2 linked regions of the Tautonia marina genome follow. The protein of the gene in region 2 interacts with the protein of the main gene of each other region in a pairwise test. Links are inferred from orthologs where the notes say so. Each region holds a gene or a part of one and is shown on either strand. Other genes may lie near its edges. The genes, in order: dnaX and dnaE.

Region 1 (13,904 bases), on a different replicon or contig from region 2:
AGCACCTCGACGCCGAGGGCCAGGTCTTCGGCTCGCATCTGGAGCGAGGCCCCCGTGGATCCTGCGTCAAGGACTGCGCCGACATCCTCGACCGCCTCGGCCAGTTGCTCGGCCGAGTGGCGGGCGGTCCCTTCTTCGAGTAACCGGCCGGTCAGATAGGCGGCGCCGGGGACCGCTTCGCGTGTCGAGTCGGCATCAATGAAGAGCTCAAGGGCAACGACCCCCGCGCCGGGGTGTCGTTCGGTGATGATCCGAAGCCCGTTGGCGAGGAACCGGGAACGAGGTCGATAGTTCGGCAGGGTCGGAGCCGATCCGGCGGCCACGCCAAGGGGCAACTCGGACATCGGGCAGGTTGATCGGGCCGAGGCGGGGGAAGCGACCGGAGGAGACGGCGGAACCTGCGGCGACGTCGCGGGAAGCATGGCGAGCGTCGAGCGGCCCGATCGGGGACGCGCCCAGCCGACCGTCTCCCGGGATTCGGCCAGGTAGGCCGAAGCGACGCGGCGGATGTCGTCGGCCGAGACGGCCAGGGCGGCACGGTGCGATTCAAGCCAGTCGGTCCAGCGTCCCCAAAGGGCCGTCACGCCGAGGCCACCGACCAGGCCCGGCAGGTCGTCTTGCTGCCATCGCCAGGCGGCTTCCAGGCGGCGCCGGGAGCGGAGCAATTCCTCGGGAGTCGGTCCCTCGACGGTCAGGCGGTCCAGCTCGCGGCGGACAACGCCTTCGATGCGCTTGGGATCGACGCCGGGAACGGCCTCGATCTGCACGACCAGTTGACCGGCCAGGTGGGCCGGATCGTGCATCGCATCAACGTACGTCGCCATCTGGCCGCTTTCAACCAGGGTTTCCCAGAGCCGAGAGCGGCGGCCGCAGGTGAGCAGGTCGGCCAGAACTCCCAGGGCCGGGGCGTCGGAATGGCCTCGGGGGACGGTGTGCCAGCCGATCAGGCCGCGGGCGATGGCGTCGGGCTCGACCAGCTCAAAGCGTCGCCGCTCGACCTGCGAGGGCTCGACCTCGGGAACGTCTGGGCGGATCAGGCGGCCGGCGGGAATCTGACCGAAGCCGTGGGCCACGGCGTCGAAGACCCGGTCGGCCTCCAGGTCGCCGGCCAGCACGAGCACGGTGCCGTCGGGTCGGTAATGCTGGTCGTAGAAGGTTCGAAGGTCGTCAATCGAGATCTCGGCCAGGTCTTCGGGCCAGCCGATGATCGGATTGCGATACGGGTGGTCGTGGTAGCAGTGCAGAAGGAACTGCTCGTCGAGCCGGCCCGAGGGGGAATCCATCTCTCGGGCCCGTTCTTCCTGAATGACGTGGCGTTCCGATTCGATCTCCAGAGGGTCGAACAAGGCCCCTCTCATCCGGTCGGCTTCGAGTTCGAGAGCCAGCTCCCAGCGATCTCGGGGGAAGCGAAACCAGTAGTGGGTGCAATCCTCGTCGGTCTCGGCGTTAACCTCACCGGCCGAGACGAAGGTGAGGCGGTCAATGAGCCCCTTGGGGAAGCGTTTGGTCCCCTTGAACAGCATGTGTTCAACGAAGTGGGCCAGGCCGGATTTTCCCGCCGGCTCATCGACCGAGCCGACCGGATAGTACAAATCGCAGACGACGACCGCGGCGCTGGGCCGGGGAAGCACGAGCACGCGCATCCCGTTCTCCAGCACCCGTTCGACGACGGGAAGCTGACCATGATGGACCGGGAGGGCCTCGGCGGTCCGACGTCGGGCCATGACTGCCCCCCTCCTGCACAGAGTTGTCGCGTGGCGGCGCGGCGGACGGGATTGCAAACCGCCCAGACTGACCCGGCTCGGTCCCAATCCCGCGTGGAGATTCCGATACCCTTCCAGTTTATCATCCCGGCCGTCGCTCGGCGATGGCACCCGCCACCGGTTCTCGACCGAGTGCAGTCTTCGCGTAACCTTTGCCGCCGCAATGCAGGTAAACCGATTGCCGAGGGCACTGGGAGCGCTCGGAGCGCTCCGAGACCTTGACCAGAGAAGTTTGACACAACCTCCGATCTTGGAAGAGGTTTGAACCTCCGGGCTCCGATCGGGGACCGGCCGAAAATGGGTTCGTTCCGTTGCGGAGCGCTCCGGGAGCGCAGGCATCGGGAATCGCTCGCGGTGGAGTTGCAGGGCAAGGTGATCGAAGGGTGAGCCGGGCTCGACGATCCGATCCCGAACCGGACCAAATCGGGATCGGTGCGCGCGCCGCCGCTCGAATCGGAGCCCAGACGATTTCGATGCAATCTGTTTTGCGACAGAAGGTTCCGCCGTTTTCCCAACGAACCAGAAAGGCAGAAAATGGGTTCGCTTCGTCACGGCGCCCCCGAGACAACGCGGTCGCAACGCGAGCCTTGTGCAGCGATCACCAGGGGAGATGAAAGAAATGCACACAAACATTTATGCACGCAAGCAACATTTCCAGAGGATCGGTTTCAATACGTTCGATACGACGGCAAGGGCCAGGAGTCTGGGACACGGTTTGAAGATCACAGGACCAACAGAAATCATCGGGGAATTGGGGAGGCTCAGTCACTTTGAATGTGAGAAGGTCGAGGAGGGTTGGGGATACGCGGATCGGAGTGCTGGGGAGCGAGGGATTGCCGGTCGGGGCGGAGGGGGGAACAATGGGGGCATTCTTGCCCAGGTGATGGCGGTCGGACCGAGGCGATCGAAGCGACATGAGTGACGCAAGTAACCCACCCGAACGGCGATGGAGCCCGTTGTCCCTCCGAGAGCGGAGGGTGCTGGGCGTGCTGGTCGAGAAGCAGAAGACAACGCCGGATGTCTACCCGATGTCGATTGCGGGCATCGTGACCGGGTGCAATCAGAAGTCGAACCGCGATCCGGTGACGAGCTACGATGCCGACGACGTGGAAGAGATCCTCATCGGCCTCCGGAAGAAAGGGGCCGCGATTCAGGTCGAAGGGAGCGGCCGGGTCGAGAAGTGGCGGCATAACCTTTATGAGTGGCTCGACTTGCGAGGCCAGGGCATGGCGATGGCCGTCCTGGCCGAGCTGATGCTTCGAGGCGCCCAGACCGTCGGCGAGCTGCGCGGGCGGGCCGCCCGGATGGACCCGATTCCGGACCTGGAGACCTTGCAGCCGATCCTGGAGATGCTGGCCGAGCGGGGCCTGGTCGTCTTCCTGACCCCTCCCGGTCAGCGCAGAGGGGTGACGGTCACGCATGGCCTGATGCCGCCCGAGGAGCTGGATCGGGTCCGACAGAGTGTCGCCTCGGCGAGCGACCGTGATAACGACGAGCCGCGACCGGCGCGGTCGAGCGGCGGCGCGGCGTCGGCCGGCCTGGCGGCCGAGGTCGCGAGCCTGCGGGCCGAACTGGAGGCGCTTCGGGGGATCGTGGAGACCCTTTCGACCGACGTGAAAACGTTGAAAGCGTCACTCGGTGAGTGATCGGGGTCTGGGAGGGCCATCGATGCTGATCGATCGATGGAAGCGTCATCGCCTGAGGGTGTTCGCCGTCGTCGGTACCGCGCTGATGCTCGTCGGTGGCCTGGTCAAGTGGGTGGGGTTCGAGGAGGCAGGCCGCGCTCTGCTTCTCGTCCTTTGGGGACTTGGCACCGTGCTGATCGTGCTGATCGTCGCCGACGTGACGGTCCACGCCCTGCTCGGCCGGGGGCAGGCCTGCATGACCTGCGGCCATGTCCGGCCCCTCAGGTCATTCCGTCCGGCAGGCCCCTGCCCCAGGTGCGGCGACTTCTGAATTGAGGGGGAAAGGGGGGCTTCCTGGCACCGGAGCCGAACCGGATTTGATCCTGTACGTAAGAATAGAAGAATCGGGCAACATCGCCCGCCTCTGGCTTGCGAGTCGGAGCGGGTTGCGGCATAATAGGTCTTTCCGCTGGTCCCGAGACAGAGCGGCGACGCGGGCTCTCGATTTCTTGAGGGGGTCCGGGTGAGTCGGGGGGGACCCGAGCAATTGAGGCGCGTGAACCTGGTCAGGGCGGGAACGCAGCAGCCATAAGCGTGACCTCGATGTGCCCGGGAGCACCTCCCCGGCTCTCCCGGCCTCCTTCGGGATGGGATGAGAGTGGACCCGACACCGACGCGATCCCCGCAAGGGACGATGGACTTGCGGAGCAGGTGATCGATCGGAGGGGGATCGGATCGGGTCTGCCAGAAGTTAAAGTGTGAGCGACGACGCCCCCCGTCTGGGTTCCCTCGGCACGACGGAGCGCCTTATCCGTGGCACGGACCAAACCCAGCGCCCCGGACCCTTCGACCGACTCTCCGAGCGTGGAGACGCTCTCCGTCGCCCCAAGGCGGGAGGGAGAGGCGTACACGGTCGTGGCTCGCCGCTACCGACCGCAACGGTTCGAGGATGTGGTCGGGCAAGATCACGTGGTTCGGGCCTTGCGCAACGCGATCCGGATGGATCGGGTGGCCCAGGCGTATCTGTTTAGCGGCACCCGAGGGGTCGGCAAGACCTCGATGGCCCGGATCTTCGCCAAGGCGCTCAACTGCGAGCGGGGCGGGCCGACGGAAACCCCGTGCAATGAATGCGACACCTGCCGGGCGATCGCCCTGGGGCAGGATGTGGACGTGATCGAGATCGACGGGGCGAGCAACAACGGCGTCGAGGCCGTGCGCGAGCTTCGCCAGAACGCCGGATTGCGGCCGAGCCGATCGCGGTTCAAGATTTACTATATTGACGAAGTGCATATGCTTTCGACCAGCGCCTTCAACGCCCTGTTGAAGACCTTGGAGGAGCCGCCGAGCCACGTCAAGTTCGTCTTCGCCACGACCGAGCCGAACAAGATTCCGATTACCGTCTTGTCGCGCTGCCAGCGGTTCGACTTTGCCGGGATCGGACCGGAACAGATCGTCGATCAACTGGCGAGCATCTGTGAGCGCGAGGGGATCAAGGCCGATCGGGAGGCGTTGCACGTCGTCGCCCGTCGCGCGGCCGGTTCGATGCGGGATGCGCAGTCGTTGCTCGAACAGTTGCTCTCATCGGGGGCCGAGCATCTGACGGCCGACCGGGTGCATGAGCTGCTCGGGATTGCCGGGGATGACCGGGTCTTGAATCTGCTCGACGCGCTGGCGGATCGATCGCCGGGCCGGGCACTGGAGATTCTTGATCAGGCGGTCAACGACGGCGTGCAGCCGACCGACGTCTTGAATGCGTCGATCGAGTTTTTACGAGACGTGATGGTCGTCGCCGCTGGAGCCGAAGTCGCCCCCCTGGCAGCCTTGCCGGGTCAGCGGGAGCAACTGGACGGGCTGGCCGGGCGCTGGACGCTCGACTCGGTGATCGCCGCGCAACAGATCCTGGCCGAAACCCGAGGCAGGCTGAGGGGCAGTCCGTTCCCGAGGCTGCTGGTCGAGCTGGCCTTCTGCCGGGTCGCTCGCCTGGAGAACCTGACGGAGTTGAGCGAGGTGATCGCCCGGCTCTCGGGGCAGGAAGCCGGGGCGCCCCCTCCCGGGCCGGATGGTGCTGTAAAAAAAAAGTCCGTTGAGCCGCTAAGCAAGGCGGCTCAACGGTCGTCGGGATCGTCAGCATCGGAGGCGAAGACCGCGGCCGAGCCTGCGGCACCGGCCCCGAGGCCAACTCCGGTGAGTGAGCCCTCCACGCACCTCGGCAATGGGAACGGCAAGCATCGGGGACACGCCGAGGAGGTGGTCGAACGGCCTCTCCCCCCTGCCCCAGAGGGCCGGCACGAGCCGGAGCGATCGCCGTCTGTAACCGCAACCCAAAGCGGGGACGGGTCGTTGCTGGAGCGTGCCCGATCGGCCTGGCAATCGCTCGTCGATCGGACCGAGGAATTGAAGCTGCCGGCGCAGTTCAAACGACTGGAACCGTCGGATGTCTCGGAATCGGGACTGGTGGTCGTGGCCGTGCCACCGGCCTACAACTATCTGGCCGATCGCTGCAATGCTCCCGAGCTGCGGTCGAAGATCGAGGGGCATCTGGCCGAAGCACTGGGCCGGGGCGTCTCGGTCCAGTTCCATCGGGAAGCGTCGACCGCTCCCGAGCCGAGCGTCATCGAGCCCGGCTCGTCGGCGCATCAGGCCGTGCTGGAGGATGATCTGGCCCAGCAGCTTGTCGCCCGGTTCGAGGCCCAGTTGCGGCGGGTCGAGGTGGAACCGGAACGCCGAGCCGGGTCCGAGACCGACTCCGAACCTGACTCGGAGGCCGGAGCCGAGGCCGACGACTGACGAACCGACTCCGAAGGTTCCTGGAGCGGCGCATCGCGTCGTTTCTCGTCGCCATTCTCTGGCTCCTTATCGTTTTCTGATGGATTCAATCGACCTGCGAGGAGGAGACGAGATGTTCGGGAACCTTGGCAATCTTGCCGACCTGATGCGCAACGCCGGAAAGATCCGGGAACAGATGGAACAGGCCGCCGAGCAGCTCGGCTCGGTTCAGGTGGAAGGCTCGGCCGGCGGGGGAGTCGTCAAGGCGACCGTCAATGGTCGGATGGAACTGATTTCGGTGCGGATCGATCCGAAACTGACCACCGACGGTGATGTCGAGCTGCTGGAAGACCTGGTGACCAGCGCAGTCAACCAGGCCATGAATCGGGCTCGGGAGGAAGCGGCGAAAACGATGACCGGCGGCATGGGCCTGAACATGCCGGGGCTCGACTCGCTGTTTCCCGGAGGAGGCCGACCGTGAGCGCCCGCGGTTTCGGCGACCCGGTTCCGGTTGATCCGAGCGCCTCGGGAACGGTCGATCGCCTGGTCCGAGCGCTCGGCCGGTTGCCTGGGATCGGAGCCAAGAGCGCCGAGCGGCTGGCCCACCACCTGATCCGATGCCCGCTTGAGGATGCCATCGCCCTGGCCGAGGCGATCCGGGCGGCGCGCGATCAGATTCATCACTGCGCGCTTTGCGGGCATCTGACCGAGTCAGGACAGGACCGCTGCTCCATCTGCCGAGACCCGAGGCGTGATGAGGGCCTGGTCTGCGTGGTCGAACAGTCGCGCGATTTGATGGCGCTGGAGAAGGCCGGAACCTACAACGGGCGCTACCACGTTTTGCACGGCCGGCTGGCCCCGTTGCAAGGGGTCTTCGAAGATCAGTTGAATCTGGCCGGCCTGGAACAGCGGGTCCGAGCGGGGGGAATTCGGGAGGTGATTCTGGCCACGAACCCGACGCTCGAGGGCGACGCGACCGCGCGGCTAGTGGCCGATCGGCTCGGGCCGTTCGACGTGCCCATCACCCGACTGGCCCGAGGGCTCGCCTCGGGCGGCTCGCTGGAGTTCGCCAACAAGGAGATGCTGGCCGACGCCCTGCAGGGCCGTCAGCAGTATTGATCGCGGACGAGGGGTAGGAGCGAGGCCCTTCGCGTCGTGCCGGGTCAGCGCGACCGGCCCGAGCCGTTGCGAAATCACCCGGAACTTTCGGGATCGCAGAGAACTGCCCTCCCGTTCCACGGCAGTCGATGGTATGATTTTTGCTGTTCGATGTTCCTCAACGCCAGAGATGCTGGTCGTCGGCGGTTCGGTCGTTGGCAGGGATGGCGCCAGGGGCCATCCTGAATTGCCCAGGAACCGGATCAGGGACGATTTGCCCCGGGACACTTCGCGGAAGCTCAACGCGTATGCGGCTCGATACCTCTCAACAAATGCGGACCGACATGCGAATGCGCATGGCGCCCCGCATGATTCAATCCATGGAAATTCTGCAACTGCCGTGGCTTGCGCTGCAGGAGCGGATTGACCAGGAATTGATCGAGAATCCGATCCTCGAAGACCTTCGGGAGTCGGTCGCTCCGGAAGGTCAGGTCGAGGAACCCTCGACGGACGACGACGCGAAGGTTGACGAGACGGAAATTTACGACGACTGGGACAACTGGGACACGTCGGGCGAACAGCACCGTCCGAGCCGGGCGGCGCTGATCGAGGAATCGGATCGCAAGCACGACGCGATGCAGAACATGGCGTCGCGTCCCCCGTCGTTGCACGACTCGCTGACGGAGCAACTGTCGTTTCCGGATCTCGACCCGAAGGTTCGGGGGCTGGCCGAGTACATCATTTCGAACCTGGACGAGAACGGGTACTTCACCGGGATGGATATTCCCGACCTGGTGCGAGACGCCGGCGGCGCGGTCACGTTCGAGCAGGCCGAGCAGGCGCTGGCCCTGGTGCAAAAGCTGGATCCGCCGGGGATCGGCGCGCGGAATCTGCGCGAGTGCCTCTTGTTGCAACTGACGCCGGAGACACCGCACGTCGAGGTCCTTCGCCTGCTGGTGAGCAACCACCTGGACGACATCCAGCAGAATCGCTTGCCGGTGATCGAGAAGAAGACGGGGTTGTCGCTGGCCGAGATCAAGGAAGGGCTGGAACAGCTTCGGCGGCTCGATCCGAAGCCCGGAGCGCGGTTCAATCCGGGATCGGCGCAGTATGTGGTGCCCGACCTGATTGTCGAGCCCGACGAGCACGGGGACTATCAGGTCCGGCTGGTCGATGAACACGCGCCGCAGTTGACCATCTCGCGGCGGTATCAGCGGATGCTGAAGGATCGCGGGGGAGACCCGGAGGCTCGGGCCTTTATTCAGAAGAAGATTCAGTCGGCCCGCTGGCTGATCGAGTCGATCGAGCAACGGCGCAGCACGTTGTTGAAGGTGGCCAAGGCGATCATCGCCCATCAGCGCGACTTTCTCGACAAGGGGCCCGAGGCGATCCAGCCGTTGAAGATGCAGCAGATCGCCGATCAGGTGGGCGTGCACGTGACGACCGTGAGCCGGGCCGTCGATGACAAGTGGGTTCAGACCCCCCGGGGGATCTTCGCCCTGAAACGATTCTTTGGCGGCGGCACAGTGAGCGCCGACGGGGAGGAAATCGCCTGGGACACGATCAAGCAAAAGTTGACCGAGATCATCGCCAAGGAAGACAAGAGCAAGCCCCTCTCCGATGAAGAAATCGTCGACGAACTGGGCCGGCAAGGGCTGACCGTCGCTCGGCGAACCGTGACGAAATACCGCAAGGCCATGCGGATTCCGTCGAGCCGGCATCGGAAAGAATTCTGATCGCACGTGGGTGAGCCTGCGGAACCAGGCCCAGAGTCGCCTTAATCCACATAGACTCTCCCCCATATTGCCAAAAATAGCCTGCATGCTATAATCAATCAGTTCAGGAGGACATTTTCGACGGCAGTTCCATCAGGGAGTGATGACAATGACCGTGTCGCTTCGATTGGCTGAACTCCACGTTGATCCCGAGGAGCTTCGTGTCATTGAGCACGCGGTCGAGGCCGAAGGGGGCTCGATCACCATCCGGCACGTGGATTGCCCGACGTCGTTGGGAAGGCTCGGACCGGTCGATGCGGATGTGATTGTAGCCTTGCACCGGCCGGGGCCCTCGGATGCTCGCAACTGGCTGCCGCTGAGGAAATCCGGACTGGGGCCTCCCGTGATTCTCATCACGGAGGAGGAGTCGCTCGAACAGTTTGAGCAGTTTCGGAAACTCGGGACGTACACGGTTGTCCCTCGGGGCCATTCCGCGTGCCTGGTGCAGGCGGTTCGCCTGGCGGTGGGGTCGTCGATCCTGGTTCCGTCATTTGGGCTGACGACGGGTCCTCCCGCCGAGGCCGAACACCGCCGGCTGGCCGGATTGCTGCGGGTGATTGGCCACAACATGAGGGATCTGCTCGGGGTCATCACCAACGCGGTGGAAGTCCTGTCGTTCCAGAACGTCTCGGGCTCGTTGAGCCAGCAGCGGACCATCGAGCTGCTCGATCGGCAATGCCAGCGCATGGCCGGATTGCTGGATGATTCGTCGGAGATTGCCCGAATCGAGTCGGGAGAGGCTCCGGAAGTGGTTGAGGTCTTCGAGCTGGGCGACCTGATGATGCGGGCGATTCGACGGGCGCAGCAAGAGGCTCGGGACGAGCAGGTGGATTTCGATCGTGTTCCGCGCCCGGCCCCGCTCTGGGTGCGGACCGATGCCCGGCGGCTCGAACATCTGATCCGCCATGGTTTGCATTATTGTCGTCGAGCCGCCCGGGCCTGTGAGCTGATCCGGATCGACTGGCGACTCACAACCGACCGGTTGGAACTGGTCTTTGAGGTGTTGCCAGGGGTCTCGCACTTCGAGATGCCGAGGTCCGACAAGGCCATTGACCTGGACCTGTTTCTGGCGTCCATCTTCGCCGACCGGCTCGGGGGCGTGCTCCGGCCAGGGCCACCGTTTCTGGTCGAATTACCCGGGACCATCGTTCAGGGCGGGGTGCCGGACGAAGCCAGGGCGGCCCCCAGACCGACGGGTCCGCCGCCACCTCGCCGGTCGGCCGGTCACGTCTTGCTGGTCGATGAGAATCTGGAGTCGATCCAGGCCCTCGGTCTCCTGATTGGTCGCCTGGGCTGGCATGTTCGGGCCACCCCGAGAATCGACGAGGCTCGGGAGATGATCCAGGCCTTTCGGCCTCATGTCGTGCTGATCGGGCTGCACATGCCGTTCATCGAGGGGCAATCGCTCGCCCGGAGCATCCGGCACGACCTGGTCATGGGCGCTCCCCTGCTGATCGGGATTAGCAGTTCATCCCATCCGCCGACAATCGACCGGGACGGCGAGCGAACGTTTGACCACATTGTGACCAAGCCGGTTCGGCTGGCGGAGCTGGCCGCCCTGCTGGGAGCCGCAGGTTCGCAGAGGGCGGCATCGAGTTGACCGGGCCGAGACGCCCGAATCACTCGGGAGCCGAGTCGTTGCGTGCGGGTGACGCGGGGAAGGGCCGAAATTCGGCACCATAAAGCCGTCGAATCGCAGTCTCGAAGCCGAGAATGCGGGTCGCGTCGAGGATCATGGACACCTCCCGGCTGCCGATCGACCGGACGAGTTCCAGCAGCGCCTCCTCTTCAGGAGGGACCGAGGAACGATCCTGGCAGGGATCGTCTTGCAGCGTGTCATCGGCCAGGAAGTCAACCGAGACATCGAGTGCCCGGGCGAGCCGCAGGATGTTGTGTAATCCTGGCCGCTTGGATTGCCCCTTGAGGAGCCGGGAAACCTCGGAGTCGCTGACCCCCGATTTCTGGGCCAAGGCTTGCTGAGACAACCCAAGCTGAATCATCCGGCGATCCAACTTCCGGGCCAGCGTTCTCGCGGGAGAGTTCTGGGCAGACACGGCTTGGGGTGCTCGGGAATCGGACTGCCGCGCGCTGTGGTGGACAGTCCCCGAATGTGGGGGAGAAACCTTGCGGGACGGTTCCACCGTGGCGGGGAACCGCTCATTGGAGGTGTGTGGTGGTGACATACTGGAATCAGCGTCCCTTGACCGGCGAATGGACCAAGATTTTTGGGATGATCGCCCCCGATGATCCCAGACACGCCGTCTTGCAGCCGTGACTCAACCCAACGTTGCAAAATCGGGGGCGGGGACGTGGTTTTTTGGAAACACAGTCCGCTCGGGGCGAGCCGAAGCAAAGCAGGCACGTCGGCAACACAACGGGGACAGGAGCCTCGCCAGATTGGAGCCGATCACCCCTGTTCTGATCGACCGTCCGTGCGCGAACCGCGTGTCTGGTTTCCCGCGAAGATCCGTGCGTGATGAAGAAGCCTGGGGACTTCTCGGCCCAGCCTGTGGGTACGATGCGGACTGATCGGCCGCTGGGGTCGAGATTGACCCCAGGATCCCCAACCAATCGTCAACGGCAACGCCTAACCTAGAAGCTGCGACGGGCGACGAGCTGGGCCAGGCCGTCGAGAATGTCTCGGGCCGGCGAGGGAGGAAGGATGAGGAGCTGTTGACGAGCGGAGTCGATGAACGATCGGGCACGCTCCCAGGCGTCGTCGAGGGCTCCGGAGGCTTCGAGCATCGGCCGCAAGGTTCGGCGGGTCTGACTGGATGGGGTGGCCAGGAGATTCCGGACGGTGGCGGCGTCGGCCGGGTCGGCCGATCGCAGCAGGAGGATGATCGGCAAGGTGAGCTTTTGCTTGTCGAGGTCGGTGCCGAGGGTCTTGCCCGTGTCGTCCTCGTCTCCCCAGAGGTCGAGCAGGTCGTCGGCGATCTGGAAGGCGACGCCGAGGTCGCGACCGTAGTGGTCAAGGGCGTCGCAGGTTTCGGGATTGGCCCCGGCGTAGTGAGCGCCGAGGCGGCAGGAGACGGCGGTCAGCTCGGCGGTCTTGCCGCGGACGATCTCGTAATACGAGGTTTCGTCGAGGTCGAGGTCGCCGCGGTGGTGGATCTGCTGCAGCTCTCCCTCGCAAACGAGGTTGGTGGCGCGACCGATCACGCGGCAGGCGTAGGTTGATTCGAGCGAGGCGGCGAGGTGAAAGGCGTGAGTAAACAGGTAGTCGCCGAGCAAGACGGCGGCCTCGGCCCCCCACTCGGCGTTGATGGTGGCGGCGTGGCGGCGGACGGTGGCCTCGTCGAGGATGTCGTCGTGGACAAGGGTGGCGGTGTGGATCATCTCGACGACGGCGGCCACAACCGGGTGCGCCGGCCGGATGCCGCCGCAAGCCTGGGCCGTAAGCAAGACGAGCGCCGGGCGGAGTTGCTTGCCTCGGAACCGCGCCGAGTGTTCGACCAGGCGCTGAACATAATCACTTCGACTGTGCAGTTCGTCGCGGAAAATCTGCTCGGCTTCGACCAGGTGGGGGGCGATCGGGGCGTAGGCGTCTCGCAACTGCTGGGCGAGTTCGTCAGGACCGATCCACGAGGAGGTCCGTTCCCCGAGTTGAGATCGGCCGGCGAGCGGATTGTGATGGAGGGTATCGACTTCGGCCATCAGCTCGGGTCCCGTCGGCTCAAGCGGGGGCGAGGCCCCCGGGGAATGGGGATCGGGAGAGGCGGGTCGTGTGGAACGGGCTTGGAAATCGACCCGAGGCCCCCGATGTCTTGCCTTCGTAACCGGCTGGGGAACGAAGGCGAAGCAGGGCGATCAACACGGGTTCCGGGGCCGCCCCCGGCAGGGTTTCGATGCGTGGAATCGGTGGGGTGATCGTCATTCGAGGCGCTGGTAGGTTCCGCTCCGACCGCCCGACTTGGCCTCCAGGACAATCTGTTCGATGACCATGCCACGATCGACCGCCTTGCACATATCGTAAATGGTCAGGGCGGCCACCGAAACGGCGGTCATCGCTTCCATCTCGACCCCGGTCCGACCGACCAGGCGGGCCGTGGCCTCGATCCGAACGGCGTCGTCTCCGAACGGCTCGAAATGGAGTTCGACCGCGTCGAGCCCGAGCGGATGACAGAGCGGGATCAGGTCTCCGGTGCGTTTGGCCGCCAGAATTCCGGCAAGCCGCGCCACTTCGAACACGTCTCCCTTGGAGAGCTTGCGATCGCGGATCAGAGCCAGGGTTTCCGGCTTCATCCGAACGAGGCCGCTCGCCGTCGCTGATCGAAGCGTCTCAGGCTTGCCTGAAACATCGACCATTCGACCGGCTCCCGACTCGTCAAAATGGGTCAGGCCGGACACTGAGCACTCCTCCGCTCCGTCGAACTCAAGAGTCGGACGCTACCAACCAGGGGATTCGTCCGTTCTTGCCAGGATTGTAGACGAGGAGCCAGCAAAGTTCAATTCGTTCTGAACGAATCTTCGCGATTGTCAGGGACGAACGCCGGATCGGGAGCGTCGAATCGGTAGAGTCGGGAGAGCCAGACACCTGCTCGGGATTGCTCAAGGACCGGCTCGCCGCGGGTCAGGGCGTCCTCGATTGCCGGCGACCAGTAGGCGGAGCGTCGGAAGACCAGCAGCCAGCGCGATTCGTCGAGCCCCTGTTCCGGGAGCAAGCGGATTTCCTTTTCGAACAGCCCGGCGTTGAGCAAGGCCGTGGGGTACAGGTGATGGAAGGTGGGGGCGATGGCGACCGCTTCGCCCTGAGGCACGAGATGCTGGACCTCGGCCAGCAACGGGGGGGCGAGGGTGTCTCCCCAGTACGTCAGTTCCATCCCCAGGCGTTCGGCTCCCGGAAGACCACCGATCAGCAGGTTGTAATAGCTCAA
Region 2 (15,107 bases):
CTCCGCTGGCCTTCCAAGGCCGAACGCCCTGGCTTGAACAACCTGCCGCACGAGGCCCGTCTCCCCTCGCCACCGGATCGCCTTCCCAAACCCCTGCGATCCTTCCTCACCGCGACGATCCGAACGCTGCTTCAAGAGCTGACCGAAGCTGACCGCGATCCCGAGCCGATACCGGGTACGATGGAACTGGACGGGCGTGCGTGCGACACGTCCGTGCGCCTGGCCGGATCCCGGATTTTTCGGTACACTCTTGTGTGTTCGTCGGTACAGTGGTTCGCGTGCCAACGAGACGCCGATCGGTCCGTTGCCCTCCTTCCGCCCGAGCCGAGCGACCGCCCGTCCGGCCCCCCGACGTTCGAGACCGCGATCCGCCCGAGGAGAGCGAGATGCCCAGCGCCCCGCCCTTCGTCCACCTGCACTGCCACAGCCACTACAGCCTGCTCGACGGCGGTTCTCGACTGCCCGAGCTGACCCGACGGGCCAAGGCCTTGGGGATGGAGTCGCTGGCCCTGACCGACCACGGCAACCTGTACGGGGCCGTCGAGTTCCTCCGCGAGTCGAAGGCTGCCGGCATCAAGCCGATTGTCGGCATGGAGGCGTATGTCGCCCCCCGCCACCGGACCGACCGCAGCGCCGGCGGGGTCCAGAAGAAGAAGCACTACTTCCACCTGACCTTGCTCGCCCGCACCGGCGAGGGGTTCCGCAACCTGATCCGCCTCTCGTCGCTGGCCTTCCTCGAAGGGTACTACTACAAACCCCGGATCGACCACGAGATCCTCGAACGCCACGCCGAGGGAATCACCTGCCTGACCGGCTGCGTCTCCTCCGAGTACTCCGACCTGATCCTCAACGACCGGGTCGAGGAGGCTGAGAAGCTCGTCGCCTGGTATCAACGGATCTTCGGACCTGAACACGTTTTCGTCGAGATCCAGAACAACGGCTACCACGTTCAGGCCGAGCACCTGGATCGCTCGCTCGACTTCGCCCGCCGTCGGGGCTTCCCGCTGGTGGCGACGAGTGACGCCCACTACCTGACCCGAGAGGACGCCGAGTCGCACGACGTCCTGCTCTGCGTCAGCTCGGGCAAGACCTTCGACGACCCGACCCGCCTGAAGTTCGACTCGCAGGAGTACTTCGTCCGCTCCCCCGAGGAGATGAGCGCGGCCATGCCGGGTCTGGACGAGGCGCTGACCCTGACGCACCGGATCGCCGAGTCGGTCGAGCCGAACTACGAGAGCTTCGGCCTCGGCAAGCGCTGCTTTCCCGCCTTCGACCCGCCGGCAGGCAAGACGCCGGACGAGTACCTCCGCGAGGTCTGCGAGGAAGGGCTCCGCGAGCGCTTCGGCGACCCGATCCCCCCCGAGGCACAGGAACGGCTCGACCACGAGCTGGGGATCATCGCCCGGATGGGCTTCTCGGCCTACTTCCTCATCGTCTGGGACTTCGTGCGCTACGCCCACGAACAGGGAATTCCGACCACCGCCCGAGGCTCGGCCTGCGGGGCGTTGGTGGCGTATGCCCTGAAGCTCAGTCATGTCGATCCCTTGACGTATGACCTGCTGTTCGAGCGGTTCCTCGACCCGAACCGATCGGAAGCGCCTGATATCGACATCGACCTCTGCCAGGAGCGGCGCTATGAGGTCATCGAGTACGTCCGCAAGAAGTACGGCGGCGACAACGTCGCGCAGATCGGCACCTTCGGCACGTTGAAGGCCAAGGCGGCGATGACCGACGTGGGCCGAGCGCTCGGGATTCCGCTGGCGAAGGTCGAGACGGTCAAGAAGCTGGTGCCGAACGTCCTGAACATCACGCTCGACGAGGCCCTCAAGAAGGAGCCCGCCCTTCGGGCCGAGGCCGACCGCGACCCCGATATCGGCCGGATGATCGAGTTCTCCCGGCGGCTCGAAGGCACGGTCCGCAACGTCGGTACGCACGCCGCGGGCGTGGTCATCGCCGACCGCCCCCTGCGCGACCTCTGCCCCTTGCAGAAGATCCCGAACAAGGACAAGAGCAAGGAGGTCGTCTCGACCCAGTGGGACATGGGGGACGTCGAGAAGGCGGGGCTCTTGAAGGTCGACTTCCTCGGCCTGCGGAACCTGACGAGCCTGGCCGCCGCCGTGAAGATGATCAACGAGCGGCACCCGGACAACCCGGTCGATCTCGACGCCCTGCCGCTGGACGACCCCGAGACGTTTGCCCTCTTGCAGCGAGGGGAGACGAAGGGGGTCTTCCAGCTCGAATCGGCTGGCATTCGCGACCTGCTCATCAAGATGAAGCCCGACCGCTTCGCCGACATCATCGCCACGAACGCCCTCTATCGTCCCGGCCCGCTCAACGGCGGCATGGTCGATAGCTACGTCAACCGCAAGCACGGCCGGGAAGCGGCCGACTATCCGCACCCGGTCATGAAGGACGTCCTGGAAGAGACCTACGGGATCATGGTCTACCAGGAACAGGTCATGCGGATCTTGAACAGGCTGGGCGGGATTGAACTGAGCAAAGCATACGCAACTATCAAAGCGATCTCGAAGAAGAAGACCGACGTGATTGCGGCCGGCCGCGAGGCGTTCATGCTCGGCGCGGTCGAGCGGGGGCTCGACAAGGCAAAAGCCAAGGAAATCTTTGATCTGATCGAGTTCTTCGGCGGCTACGGCTTCAACAAGAGCCACTCGACCGCCTATGCCCTCGTCGCCTATCAGACCGCCTACCTGAAGACGCACTACCCGACCGAGTACATGGCCGCCGTGCTCACCTCCGAGATGGACGGTTCGGAGCGGGAAAAGTTCTTTGTGGAGCATATCGACGACTGTCGGCGCATGGGCCTGGCCGTCCTGCCGCCGAACGTCAACGAAGGGGTTGTCGGCTTCCGCCCGGCCGATCAGGAGAAGACGATTCACTTCGGCCTCGGGTCGATCAAGGGGGTTGGCTTCAAGGCGGTCGAGACGATTGTCGAGGCCCGTACGACCGGAGGCCCGTTCACCAGCCTCGATGACTTCTGCGAGCGCGTGCCGTCGAAGGAGGTCGGCCAGGGGGTGACGGAAACCCTCATCAAGGCCGGGGCGTTCGATACGCTGGGCGCTCGTCGGAGCCAACTCCTTGCTGTGCTCCCTCGGGCCGTTCAGGGGGGGCAGGCCCGGCAGGAGGACCGCAAGCGAGGGCAAAAGAGCCTGTTCGACGCCTTCGATGCGGCCGTGGCCGTGGCCGAGCCGGAGACGATCGTCACCAGCCTGCCCGATGTTCCCGAGATGTCCGACGCCGAGCGGCTGGCCGAGGAAAAGAAGGTGCTGGGCTTTTATATGTCGAGCCATCCCCTGGCGCGGCATGAGGCCCTGATCGAGGCCTTCCGCACCCACACCGTTTCGCAACTGAGCGAGCTGCCGGACAAGGTTGAGGTGGTCCTCGGTGGCATCCTGGCCGGGGTGAAGGTCCGGAACGTGCAAAAGAGCCGATCGGGCCTGACGCGGATGGCCAAGCTCTCGGTCGAGGATCTGACCGGCTCGACCCCGGCAATGCTCTGGCCCGAGGAGTTCGCCAAGCAGCAGGATCTGGTTCGCGACGACCTGATCTGCTTCGTCCGAGGCCAGCTCAGCCGCCAGCGCGAGCCGGCCGAGCTGATCGTCAGCCGGATCATCCCCATCGAGCGGGCCGGGGCCGAGCTGTGCCGGGGCCTGGTCGTTCGCCTGAACAAGGGGGCGCACGGCGCACAGGAACTCGACCGATTGGGCCGGGTGCTCGGGCAGTATCAGGGGAACCTGGAGGTCTACTTCGAGGTCTTCGGTCTGCCGAACGCCCACCGGGCCATCTTCCGCGCCGGGGCGTCGTGGCGAGTCCGGCATGATGATGCGTTGATCGCCGCGTTGGAGTCGACCGTCGGGGCCGGGAATGTCTTTTTGCTCGGCCACCGAGGGGCAGCGGCACCGCCCTCGATGGGTTAAGGGTCGAGAGGGGGTTGCGGTGATGCTTCCTCGTTCGGCCTTTGCCGAGTGAGAATAAAGACGGCGTAGACGGAGCCAGGCTCTTGAGCGTCGCAGGGATCCCCCTCACCCGGCCTTGCGGCCACCCTCTTCCCCGTCGCGGGGGAGAGGGTTGAATTGGCCGTTGCCACCCGCTCCCCCGCGAACGGGGAACGAGTTGGGAGAGGGAGAGGTCAGGGTCGCGCGGACGGTCGGGATGCCGCTCGCGCCCTTTGATCGACGAGAGGGGGGCTTACTTGCTCTTGATGAGCTTCTTGGCGTCGTGGAGGGTGCGGCGGACCCATCGGCTCATCTTCTCGGCGGGCATGAGGACCTTGCCTTTGAGGACCTCATTGGGGCGGGCCTTGAAGATGGTGGAGTGGATGGTGCCGTCCCAGCCTTCGGGGGCCTGCTCGGTGTAGTAGTAGCCGGCGAACGACTTGCGGGTGTTCCCCGGAGGACACTTGACCGCGGTGACGCCGTGATAGCTGATCGGGCTGGTGGCGAAGATCACGCAGCGGTTGAAGATCGGCGAGAAGGAGTGGTGGCAGACCTTGACCCGCTTGTCCCAGAGCTCGACGTTGCCGCCCCACTCGGGCTTCCAGTCCTTGTTGAAGTAGACGAGGATGTTCAGACGGCGGTGGAGCTTTCGGTCGGGGATGTAGTTGAAGTCGACGTGGACGTCGAGGTGCCCCTGGGGGCCGGTCTGGTGCATCCCGCCGCCGATGAGCTTCGGGTCGTCGAGCAGGTCGGGGATCTCGAAGATGTAGGAGAGGTCGTCGCGGAACTCGGGAGAGGCGAGCAGACGGTTCAGCTCGGCGATCGGCTCGGGGAACTTCGAGGAGTCGGTGAGCTGGACCTTGCCGCGCTCGTTCAGGGCGGCGAACTCGCGGCCCATCGAGGCGGCTTGTTCGAACGTCGGGAAGGCGGCGAGCACCCGATTGGCGAAGTCTTCCTCAAGAAAGCCATCGATGCAGAGGCTCGGGAAGGGGGTCGCGTTGCGGACGCGATCGCGGAGGGCGTCGCGGTCGAACGGCTTGATGCTCATGGATGTGATGGCTCGTGGTGCCAAAGGTCGAGGATGAGTTGAGTCGGGAATGGATAGGGGGAGGGACCGATCTCCCGCATCCTCCGATGATCAGGGATACGGAGCCGCCCCGCCATTGGTGACGGCCGTCCGTAAGCCTAATTCGCGGTGTCGGCGGTTGTCAAAGCGATTCAACAACCTCCCGGGAAGAACCGTACAGCGGTTCTGAAGAACCCATGCCGATGGAACACGACATCAAAGAGACCGGGGGCTGATTCTCCTGGATCATTTTCGGTAAGATGGGCGATCCGCGGAAGCACCATTGCGTGAAACCTCGTTGAGGGAGTGGCCCATGCCGGTGTCTGTGTTCGCGTCGAGTCCCCTCCGGTCGATGGGGGCGGGGTGGTTGGCCGCGCTTGGGTTCGTCCTTTGCGGGGCCGATCCGGTGGGGGCGAACGGGCCGGAGCCGATTCAACTGGCCGATTCGCCGGCGCTCTCTCCGGATGGCTCGACGCTGGTCTTCTCCTGGGCGGGGGATCTCTGGACCGTCTCGACCGAAGGAGGGACCGCCCGTCGCCTGACCTTCCATCCCGGCCGCGATACCGACCCGGCCTTCGCTCCCGATGGTGCGACGATTGCCTTTGTTTCCGATCGAGAAGACGGTCGGCAGGTCTACCGGATGCCCGCCTCGGGGGGCGTGCCGGTGCCGTTGACGGCTCATAGCGAAGGCTATGGTCTGGAAGGGTGGTCGCCCGACGGTCGGCAACTGCTGGTCAACGCCTCGCGCGACCACTTCTGGAGGCACGCCGAACGCTTCTTTCTGATCGACGCCGAGGAGCGATCGGCCGAGCATCCGGTGTTCGACGCCTATGGCTCCGAGGGCTCGCTGTCGCCCGACGGATCGACGTTGCTGTTCGTTCGGGAAGGGGTGGCCTGGTGGCGCAAGGGGTATCGCGGATCCCAGGATGCCCAGATCTGGAGCTATGATCGGGAGTCGGGTGAATTCTCGAAGGTGCTTGATCCCGAAGGAGGGGCCCGCTGGCCGCTCTGGAAGCCCGACGGCGAGGGGTTTTACTACGTGGGCGAGCACAACGGGGCCTTGAACCTGAGGGAACACACGCTCGAATCGGGCGAGGATCGGGCCTTGACGAGCTTCGAGGACGACTCGGTCATCCTTCCGACCCTCTCGGCCGATGGCTCGACCCTGGTCTTCCGGCACCTGTTTGACCTCTACCGGATCGATCCGACCGCCGATCGGCCGAAGCCGACGAAGATCGCCATCGAGCACGAGGCCGCGGCTCTGGTGCCCGAGGCGAGCCGGGTGAACCTCGATCGCGCCTCGGAGGTGGCCTTCTCGCAAGACGGCCTGGAGATCGCCTTCATCGCCGGGGGGGATCTCTGGGTGATGGACACGGTCTTGAAAGAGCCGGTCCAGGTGACGAGCACGCCCGAGGAGGAGCGGTCGCCGGTCTTTGCGCCCGATGGCGAGTCGATCCTGTTCGTGAGCGACACCGAAGGGCAGTGCGACCTCTGGCGGGCGACCCGCGCCGACGCTGAACTGTTCTGGTGGCAAAACACAACGTTCGACCTGGAGCGGCTGACACAGGATGCCGCCGTCGAGTCTCGCCTGGAATGGAGCCCCGAGGGGTCGAAGGTCGCCTTTGTGAAGGGGAACGGCGACCTCTGGATCATGGACGCCGACGGCACGAATCCGAAGCGGATTCTGGAAGGCTGGAATGCCCCTCAGTTCTGCTGGTCGCCCGACGGCCAGTGGATCGCCTTCGCCCGAGATGACGACGAGTTCAACGCCGACGTCTGGATTGTGCCGATCGACGGCTCCCGCGAGCCGTTCAACGTCTCGAAGCACCCGAGCAACGACGGCAACCCCGCCTGGTCGCCCGACGGCACGATCCTGGCCTTCACCGGGAATCGGGGGGTGGATGGCGAGGTGGACATTCATTTCGTCTTCCTCCGCCGCGAGGACGACGAACTGGGCCGCCGCGACCGGATGATCGAGGAAGCGATCGAGAAGATCCGCAAGGCCCGCAAGGAAAAGGGCAACGGCGGTCGCGACGGCAAGGGGGACACTCCGAACCCCAACGGGGAACCCGACGACGAGGAGGCCGAGGAGAAGGACTCGGACGAAGAGAACGGGGAGAAGGACTCCGACGAATCGGACGAGGACGAGAAGGACGAGATTCCGAAGGTTGTGATCGACTTCGACGACATCCACGAGCGGATTCGCCGCGTTCAGATTCCGAATGCGTCGGAAGGGGGCTTGTTCTGGTCTCCTGATTCGAAGCGGCTGGCCTTCCGGGCGAACATCGACGGTCAGTCGGGGACGTACACCATCGAGCCGACGGGAGACCTCGCTCCCAAGCGATTGTCAAGTGAAACGCTCGGCGATGCTCGATGGTTGAAACAAGGGGATCAGATCGTCGGTAACCTGGAAGGAGTGCCGACGAGCATCTCGGGCTCGGGCAACTCGGTGTCGAAATACCCCTTCACGGCCCTTCAGGAGATCGACCGCGCGGCCAAGTACGGCGCGGCTTTCGACATGGCCTGGCGGACGATGCGCGACCGCTGGTACGACGAAAACCTGAACAACCGCAACTGGGATGCGATCCGCCGAAAATACGCCGACCTGGCGGCGTCGAGCGTGGATCGGTCGATGTTCGCCGAGGTCGTTCGCCTGATGCTTGGCGAACTGAACGGCTCGCACCTGGGCTTCTCGCCGAGGGGCAACGATACGATCGAGCCGGTTCGAGGAGACTGGAGCATCTCGACCGCCCACCTGGGCGTGCGGTTCGATCCCGAGCACCAGGGGCCGGGCCTGAAGGTCCGAGACGTTTTGCCGGGAGGACCAGCCGATCAGACCCGATCGACGATCGAGCCGGGAGAGATCATCCTGGCCATCGACGGCGAGACGGTTGATCCCGACATGGACCTGACCAAGATCCTTAACGGCCCCCTGGCCCGAGACATCACGCTGACGGTTCAGAACGACGAGGGGGAAGAACGCTCGGTGACCTTGCGGCCGATCTCCTTCGGCGCGGCCCGATCGTTGCTCTACGACGCCTGGGTGAAGGGGAACCGTAAGGCGGTGGAGGAGGCCAGCGACGGGACGCTCGGCTACCTGCATATCCGGGCGATGAACGGGGCGAGCTTCTCGAAGTTCCAGGAAGAGCTGTACTCGGCCGCCGCGGGCAAGGAAGGGCTGGTCATCGACGTTCGCGAGAACGGCGGTGGTTCGACGGCCGACCTGTTGCTCACGAGCCTCACGCAGCCGTTTCACGCGATCACCGTTCCCCGAGGGGGGAACCCCGGTTATCCGCAGGACCGCAAGGTGTTCGCTTCGTGGTCCCGGCCGATCGTTGTGCTTTGCAATCAGAACAGTTTCAGCAATGCCGAGATCTTCAGCCACGCCATCAAGACGCTCGGCCGGGGGCCTCTGGTCGGCGTGCCGACGGCCGGAGGAGTGATTAGCACGGGGGCGACCTCGATCATGGACCTTGGCACCTTGCGGTTGCCCTTCCGAGGCTGGTACGTGGCCGGGACCGGCGAGGACATGGAACTCAATGGGGCGGTGCCCGACGTGATTGTCTGGCCCGAGCCCGGCGAATGGCCCCGAGGCGACGACCGCCAGCTTGCCGAGGCGATCGAACGACTCAAGCAAGATGTCTCGGAAGCGAAGAACCAGCCGCAGCCCGCGCTGCGCAAGGCGAGCGAGCGCTGAGTGCTTGCGTCTCGGTACGACCCTCGTTCGGCTGACTTCAGTCTTTCCCTTTCGTTTTCGGTTTGACAGATTCTCAGGTTCGCTGCTCCCTTCCTTTACGAGAAAGGTTCTCACGTCGATGACTCGGAATTACGGTCCCCCCCTGCTCCGCCTGCTGTCTCTGGGGCTGCTGGTCGCGGCGGTGTCTCCCGCGGTTGGGCAGGACGATGCCTTGCCCAAGGCTGAGGAGATTCTGGCCAAAGCGATCGAGGCGACCGGCGGCGAGGCGGCCTACAAGGCACTCAGCACCCGCAAGGTTACCGGTACGATCGAATTCGTCGGCGCGGGGTTGAAGGGTAAGCTGATTCTTGAACAAGAAGCTCCAAACAAGATGAAGACCTCCCTGGAGCTGGAAAACGTCGGCACGTTTTTGCAAGGAACCGACGGCACCATTGCCTACGAGATCAACCCCGTCAGCGGTGAGCGGGTGCTGGAAGGCCCCGAGAAAGCCGCCTTCCTGCGCGAGGCGGCCTTCTACTCCGACGTGGAATGGCGAAACTACTACGATCAGGCCGAAACCAAGGAGGTCATGGAGGTCGATGGGACCCCGTGCTACGTGGTGGCCATGACCCCGAAGGAAGGGCGTGTCGAAACCCGCTTTTACGCCGTCGATTCCGGGCTGCTGGTCAAATCGCGCCGGATTGTTGAATCGCCGATGGGTGAGATCCCGGTCGAATCGATCGTGAGCGATTATCAGGAAGTCGATGGCCTGAAGATCCCGTTCGTCAGCACGGAGGTGCTGCTCGGCCAGGAGGTCAAGACCACGATCCAGTCGGTTGAGCATGGCGTCTCGTTCCCCGAGGGAACCTTTGCCATTCCCGAGGCGATCAAGGAACGCGCGGGAGCCCGCTGATCAACGCGCGATGAGCCCGACAGGTCTGGGCCAAGACACTCCCACAAACGGCCGGGGAACCAATGGGTTCCTTGGCCGTTTGTGAGTTCTGGGGGCGCGGTGGTGCTCGGATCGATTCAGAAACGGCGAGCGGGTGGGTTCGCCCGGCGCGGCATTTGCGTTCTGAGTCTCTCGGACTTCCCGGGTGATCGAGCACGAGAGAGCCTTCCCTCTGCCCGGGACCGTCTTCGGTCCGAGGCAGGAGTGTTGTCCCATGACCTTTCGAGAATCGTTGGAGGAGCATCTCCGCGCGATTAAGATGCGGGATCTGCCCGCCCTGATGGCCACGCTCCCGGAAGGAGAGCTGACCTTGATTCGGCCCGATGGCCAACGGCTGCGCTCGGTCGACGAGTTCGTCGCCCTGTACCGCGATTGGTTCGCGTCGCCGTCATGGACCATCGAGACGCGACTCGAAGAACTGACCGAGTGCGATGCCCTGGGCCTGGCGGTGGTCCATGTCACCTACCGCGATGAGCCGCCCGACGGCGATCGGTGGGTGCAGCGAGCCTATTACACCTTCGCCTTCGCCCGACAGGGACAGCGGTGGGTCTTGATCCACGACCAGGCGACCCCCATCCAGCCCATGAAGTAAGGTGCTCCGACGAGCCTGGGAGCGGGATCATCGGCCGTGCTCTTCGGTCGGCTGCTCTGGACGATTCGAGGGGCAAGGGGGCAAGATAGGGTCTTCGTTCCGTCTCGTGATTTCCCGACGCCCGGCAACCGATGCTCGCCTGCGTCCGCTCCGCAGGGCGACCTCGGAACCCGGTTCCGGCACCCCAGAGCACGACCCGAGATGCACCCGAGACTCGCCCCCCTGTTCGCGATGGCCACTCTGGCCCTCGTCGCGTCGGTTCCGAACCTGAGTGTGGCTCAGGACGAACCCAGGACACCGCAGATTCCCGACCTGAAGGTCGAGACGTACACCTTGCCCAACGGCCTGGAGGTGATCCTTCACGAGGATCATACGACCCCCGTCGTTGCCGTGAACATCTGGTACAAGGTTGGTTCGAAGAACGAGGCCGAAGGCCGCACCGGCTTCGCCCACCTGTTCGAGCACCTGATGTTCCAGGGCTCTGAGAACCATAACAACGAGTACTTCGCCCCGCTCGAACCGCTCGGCGCCCGGATCAACGGGAGCACGACGACCGACCGCACGAACTACTTCGAGACGGTTCCGAGCAATGCCCTGGAACTGGCCCTCTGGCTCGAAGCCGACCGCATGGGCTTCCTGCTGCCGGCCCTGACCCAGGAATCGCTCGACAACCAGCGCGACGTGGTCAAGAACGAACGGCGGCAGCGGGTCGATAACGTTCCCTACGGGCAGGTTTCCGAGCGGATGCTCGAAGCGCTCTATCCCGAAGGGCACCCGTACCACCACAGCGTCATCGGCTCGATGGAAGACCTGTCGGCCGCCTCGCTGGAGGATGTGAAGAACTTCTTCCGGACCTATTACAACCCGAACAATGCCAGCTTGTGTATCGCCGGCGACTTCGACCCGGCCGAAGCCAAGCGGCTCGTCGAGCTTTACTTCGGCGCCATTCCGAAAGGCCCGGAGGTTGAGCGGACCCCGCATCAGGTTCCCGAGCTTGAGGCTCCGGTCAACCTGGCGATCACCGACCGCGTCTCCTTGCCTCGCATCTATCTGACCTGGCCGACCGTTCCCGAAGGCCACCCGGACGAGGAGGCGCTCGACGTTCTCTCCGCCATCCTCGGTCAGCTTGACAAGGAAAGCCGCCTGGAAAAGGCGTTGATTTATGATGAATCGGTTGCCAGTCAGGTGTTCGCCTACCACAGCACTGGGGCCGTCTCGGGCACGTTCAACGTGATCGCGACCGGCAAGCCCGACGGAGATCTTGACGACCTGGCCACCCGGATTGAGGCCGAGATCGAGCGGCTTCAGCAAGACGGCCCGACCGAGGACGAGGTACTCAAGGCGCAGAACACGACTGAGAGCAGTGTTGTCTTCGGACTTCAGGCGGTCGGAACCCGTGCCGACTTCTTCAACGCCAACAACGTTGCCTTCGGCGATCCGCTCGCCTACCGAAAACAATTGCAGAACCTCTTTGATGTGCGAGCCGACGATGTCCGCCGCGTGGCTCGCGAGTACCTCTCGCCCAACCGCGTCCGGATGGACGTGACCCCCGGCGCTCCGACCGAACGGGCCCCCGAGGTCTTCGTCAACGCCGCTCCGGTCGAGATCGTGCCCGATGATGAGCCGATCGTCGAGGAGCTTGATCGGTCGACCATGCCGACGCTGGGGGACGCTCCCGAGTTCTCGCCGCCTCCCGTCGAACGTCGGACGCTCGACAACGGTCTGGAACTGCTGGTCGTCAACCGCCCCGAGCTGCCGATCCTGACCCTGCAACTGGTTGTCAAGGGAGGGGCCACCCTCGCCCCCGAAGGTCAGGACGGCGTGGCCGAGCTGACGGCGAACCTGCTGACCGAAGGGACCGCGACCCGAGACGCTCAGGAACTGGCCGGTGCGCTGTCGCGCCTCGGGGCGTCGATCAATGCCTCAGCCGGGATGGAGCAGATGACGGTTTCGCTCTCGACCCTGACGAAGCATACCGACGCGGCGCTGGAGCTGTTTGCCGACGTGGTCCTCAATCCCGCCTTCCGCGAAGGTGACCTGGAGCGCCAGCGGGCCTTGCTCCTGTCCAGCCTGCTCCGACGTCGGGACAGTGCCGAGGGGATCGCCTCGCTTGTCTTCCCGAGCTTGCTCTATGGAGACGATCACCCCTACGGCCGCCAGGTGTCGGGAACCCTGCAAACGGTGCCGACCATCTCCCGAGACGACATTGTCGCCTTCCACTCGCGCCTGTTCCGCCCGAATAATGCGGCCTTGATCGTGGTGGGAGACACGACGGCCGATGCCATCATCGAGCGGCTCGGCCAGGCGGCCATCGGCGACTGGGAGGCCGGCGGCGCCCCCTCGCTGACCCTTCCCGAGCCGAAGCCGGCTCCGAAGGATACGCTCTACCTTGTCGACCGGCCCGAGTCGGCGCAATCGGTCCTGGCCGTCGGCCAGATCGGCCTCTCGCGCGATACGCCGGACTACTTCCCGGTCACGTTGATGAATGCCGTGCTCGGAGGCCAGTTCTCCAGTCGGATCAACCTGAACCTGCGAGAGGACAAAGGGTACACCTACGGCGCCCGCACCTCCTTCTCGTTCCGACGAGGCCCCGGCCCCTTCTCGGCCAGTACCTCGGTGCAGACCGCCGTCACGGCCCCTGCCCTGGTCGAGCTGTACAAGGAGTTGACTGAGATCCGAGGCGATCGCCCGGTGACCGAGAAGGAGCTGGCGGACGCCAAGGGCCGGCTGATTCTCGGCTTCCCCGGCGACTTCGAGACGACTGGCGGCGTGGCCTCTCAGGTGATCGACCTGGTCCTCTACAACCTGCCCGACGACTACTTCACGACCTATCAGGACAAGGTCGAAGCCGTCACCCCCGAGCAGGTCCAGCAGGCCGCCCAGGAGCACCTGCACCCCGACCGCATGACCCTGCTGGTCGTCGGCGACCGCAACGCCATCGCTTCCTCGCTGGAAGAGCTTCCCTTTGTTCCCTCGCTCACTCCGCTCGACCCCGACGGAAACCCGGTCGATCCCGCAGCCAGCAACGCGGGTGAGGGGCAGTAACTCATGACCGAAAGGCAGGAGCTTCGGGATGCCTTGCTGATCCCGAAGCTCTTGCTTCGTCGGTTCTGCCGATCGCGTGGCGATCTCCCGAGAGCGGTGGACATGGTGGCCACGCTCAGAGGATGAGCATCGCATCGCCATAACTATAAAAGCGATACCGTTGATAGACTGCCTCGGCATATGCCTTCCGGATCAACTCGACCCCGGCCAGGGCCGAGACAAGGACGAGCAGGCTGCTTTTCGGCAGATGGAAGTTGGTGATGAGCGCATCGACCCCGCGAATGGGGACTCCGGGATGGAGATAGATGTTCGTCTGGCCGGTGTAGGGCCGGAAGGTGCCGGTGTCGCCCACGCAGGTTTCCAGAACCCGCGTGGCCGTGGTGCCGACCGCGACGATCCGATGGCCGGCGGAACGACCCGCGTTGAGCCTTCTGGCCACGGCGGGAGCGAGGGACACCCATTCGGCGTGCAGTTCGTGATCTTCGATGCGGTCGGTCTTGATCGGTCGGAAGGTGCCGGGGCCGACGTGTAGGGTGACATCGGCGATGGAGACTCCAAGGGCTTGCAGCCGATCAAAAATGGCTTCCGTGAAGTGAAGGCCCGCCGTTGGCGCGGCGACTGAACCAGGGGCCGAGGCGTAAACGGTTTGATAGCGCTCGCGGTCCTGGGGGGTGTCCGACTCGCGGTGAATGTAAGGCGGTAGCGGGATGTGGCCGTAGGTTTCGAGCAGATCGAACGTCGGGCGCAGGTCGAGCGCTCGGGCGAGCCAATGACCATCGTCGAGCCGTTCGAGCAGTTGCAGACGCAAGCCGTCGTCGATCAAAATATGCTCGCCGGGTTGAGGACGGCCGCGAGTCTGCGTCATCAGCTCCCAGACGTTCCGGTCGTGCTCGCGCAGGTAGAGCCCCTCCCAGCGCCCCCCCGTGGCCTCGCGACGGCCGATCAATCGCGCGGGCACGACCTTCGAATCGTTCCGAACGAGAAGGTCTCCTTCGCGGAGCAAGTCGGGAAGCTCGGCGAAGACGCGGTGCTCGATCGTGCCCGAGTCTCGGTGGACGATCATCAGGCGCGACTGATCGCGACGGTCGGCCGGGTGCTGAGCGATCAGGTCGTCGGGCAGGTGGAAGTCGAAGTCGTCGGTATGCATGAGTGGTCAGGAAGCTCCGGCCTCAATCTCCTCGAACGTTTGGTTGCCGATTGGATAAGATCGCCAGTCCTTGTAATCAAAATGCCACCATTCGTTTGAGATGACGGCGAACCCCTGGTCCTCCATGACCCGTCGAAGCAGGAGCCGATGCCAACGCTGGCGAGCGGTGCCGCCGAGGTAGTGCGCCCCGCCTCGCTCGGAGAACTCATCGTAGCCGCCAACCATTCCAATCGGCTTGCCCGTGGATCGGTCATAAAGGGTCAGATCGACCGCGCAGCCTCGGTTGTGCTTCGACCCGCTCGCGGGATTGGCGACGAACCCGCGCGACTGCTCGGGGGTCGCGTCGTAGAACATCTTCGTGACGTACCACGGGCGGTAGGCGTCGTGGATCAAAAGCCCGTAACCGAGCGGTTCGAGTGCCTGATGCACCCGCACCAGGGCCTCGGCCGCCGGACGCTGCAAGAACGCCCGAGCCGACGAATAGAACGGCGTGCCGAGGAAGTTGTTGTCGGTCGCGTAGCGAATGTCGAGGAGGATGGTCGGATCGAGGGTGGTCAGGTCAACAAGGTCGGTCTTGCGGAACGGGCCTTCCTCCTTCGGCGGGGAGGCGGCGCGAGCCTCGGGTAAAAGATCGGCAACGGCTCGAATCGGATCGACGCGGAAGGTCGAACCATCC

The links.
Region 1: the proteins of dnaE (region 2) and dnaX interact in binary tests that used the Escherichia coli proteins (3 or more experiments, as listed by UniProt). The link is inferred for Tautonia marina from one-to-one orthologs.

What each region holds. Positions count from the first base shown.
Region 1 is NZ_WEZF01000018.1:83,603-97,506, forward strand. What follows is about bases 3,773-6,688. They hold dnaX (DNA polymerase III subunit gamma/tau), read left to right. Parts: upstream 3,773-4,201; coding sequence 4,202-6,175; downstream 6,176-6,688. Other genes in these bases: GA615_RS20235 (YbaB/EbfC family nucleoid-associated protein), read left to right, coding at 6,288-6,635; recR (recombination mediator RecR), read left to right, coding at 6,632-6,688. In the rest of the region: GA615_RS20210 (M16 family metallopeptidase), read right to left, coding at 1-1,724; GA615_RS20215 (YceH family protein), read left to right, coding at 2,678-3,409; GA615_RS20220 (hypothetical protein), read left to right, coding at 3,432-3,719; more of recR, read left to right, coding at 6,689-7,273; rpoN (RNA polymerase factor sigma-54), read left to right, coding at 7,561-8,988; GA615_RS20250 (ATP-binding response regulator), read left to right, coding at 9,137-10,627; GA615_RS20255 (helix-turn-helix domain-containing protein), read right to left, coding at 10,647-11,081; GA615_RS20260 (polyprenyl synthetase family protein), read right to left, coding at 11,620-12,684; cyclic pyranopterin monophosphate synthase MoaC, read right to left, coding at 12,901-13,335; GA615_RS20270 (glycosyltransferase family 39 protein), read right to left, coding at 13,476-13,904. UniProt on the Escherichia coli protein: Part of the beta sliding clamp loading complex, which hydrolyzes ATP to load the beta clamp onto primed DNA to form the DNA replication pre-initiation complex.
Region 2 is NZ_WEZF01000007.1:278,637-293,743, reverse strand. The notes cover bases 17-4,135. They hold dnaE (DNA polymerase III subunit alpha), read left to right. Parts: upstream 17-386; coding sequence 387-3,935; downstream 3,936-4,135. In the rest of the region: GA615_RS11155 (2OG-Fe(II) oxygenase), read right to left, coding at 4,207-5,001; GA615_RS11150 (S41 family peptidase), read left to right, coding at 5,333-8,716; GA615_RS11145 (hypothetical protein), read left to right, coding at 8,835-9,608; GA615_RS11140 (YybH family protein), read left to right, coding at 9,862-10,239; GA615_RS11135 (M16 family metallopeptidase), read left to right, coding at 10,441-13,284; GA615_RS28430 (hypothetical protein), read left to right, coding at 13,288-13,410; tRNA preQ1(34) S-adenosylmethionine ribosyltransferase-isomerase QueA, read right to left, coding at 13,400-14,431; GA615_RS11125 (serine hydrolase), read right to left, coding at 14,438-15,107. UniProt on the Escherichia coli protein: DNA polymerase III is a complex, multichain enzyme responsible for most of the replicative synthesis in bacteria. This DNA polymerase also exhibits 3' to 5' exonuclease activity. The alpha chain is the DNA polymerase catalytic subunit.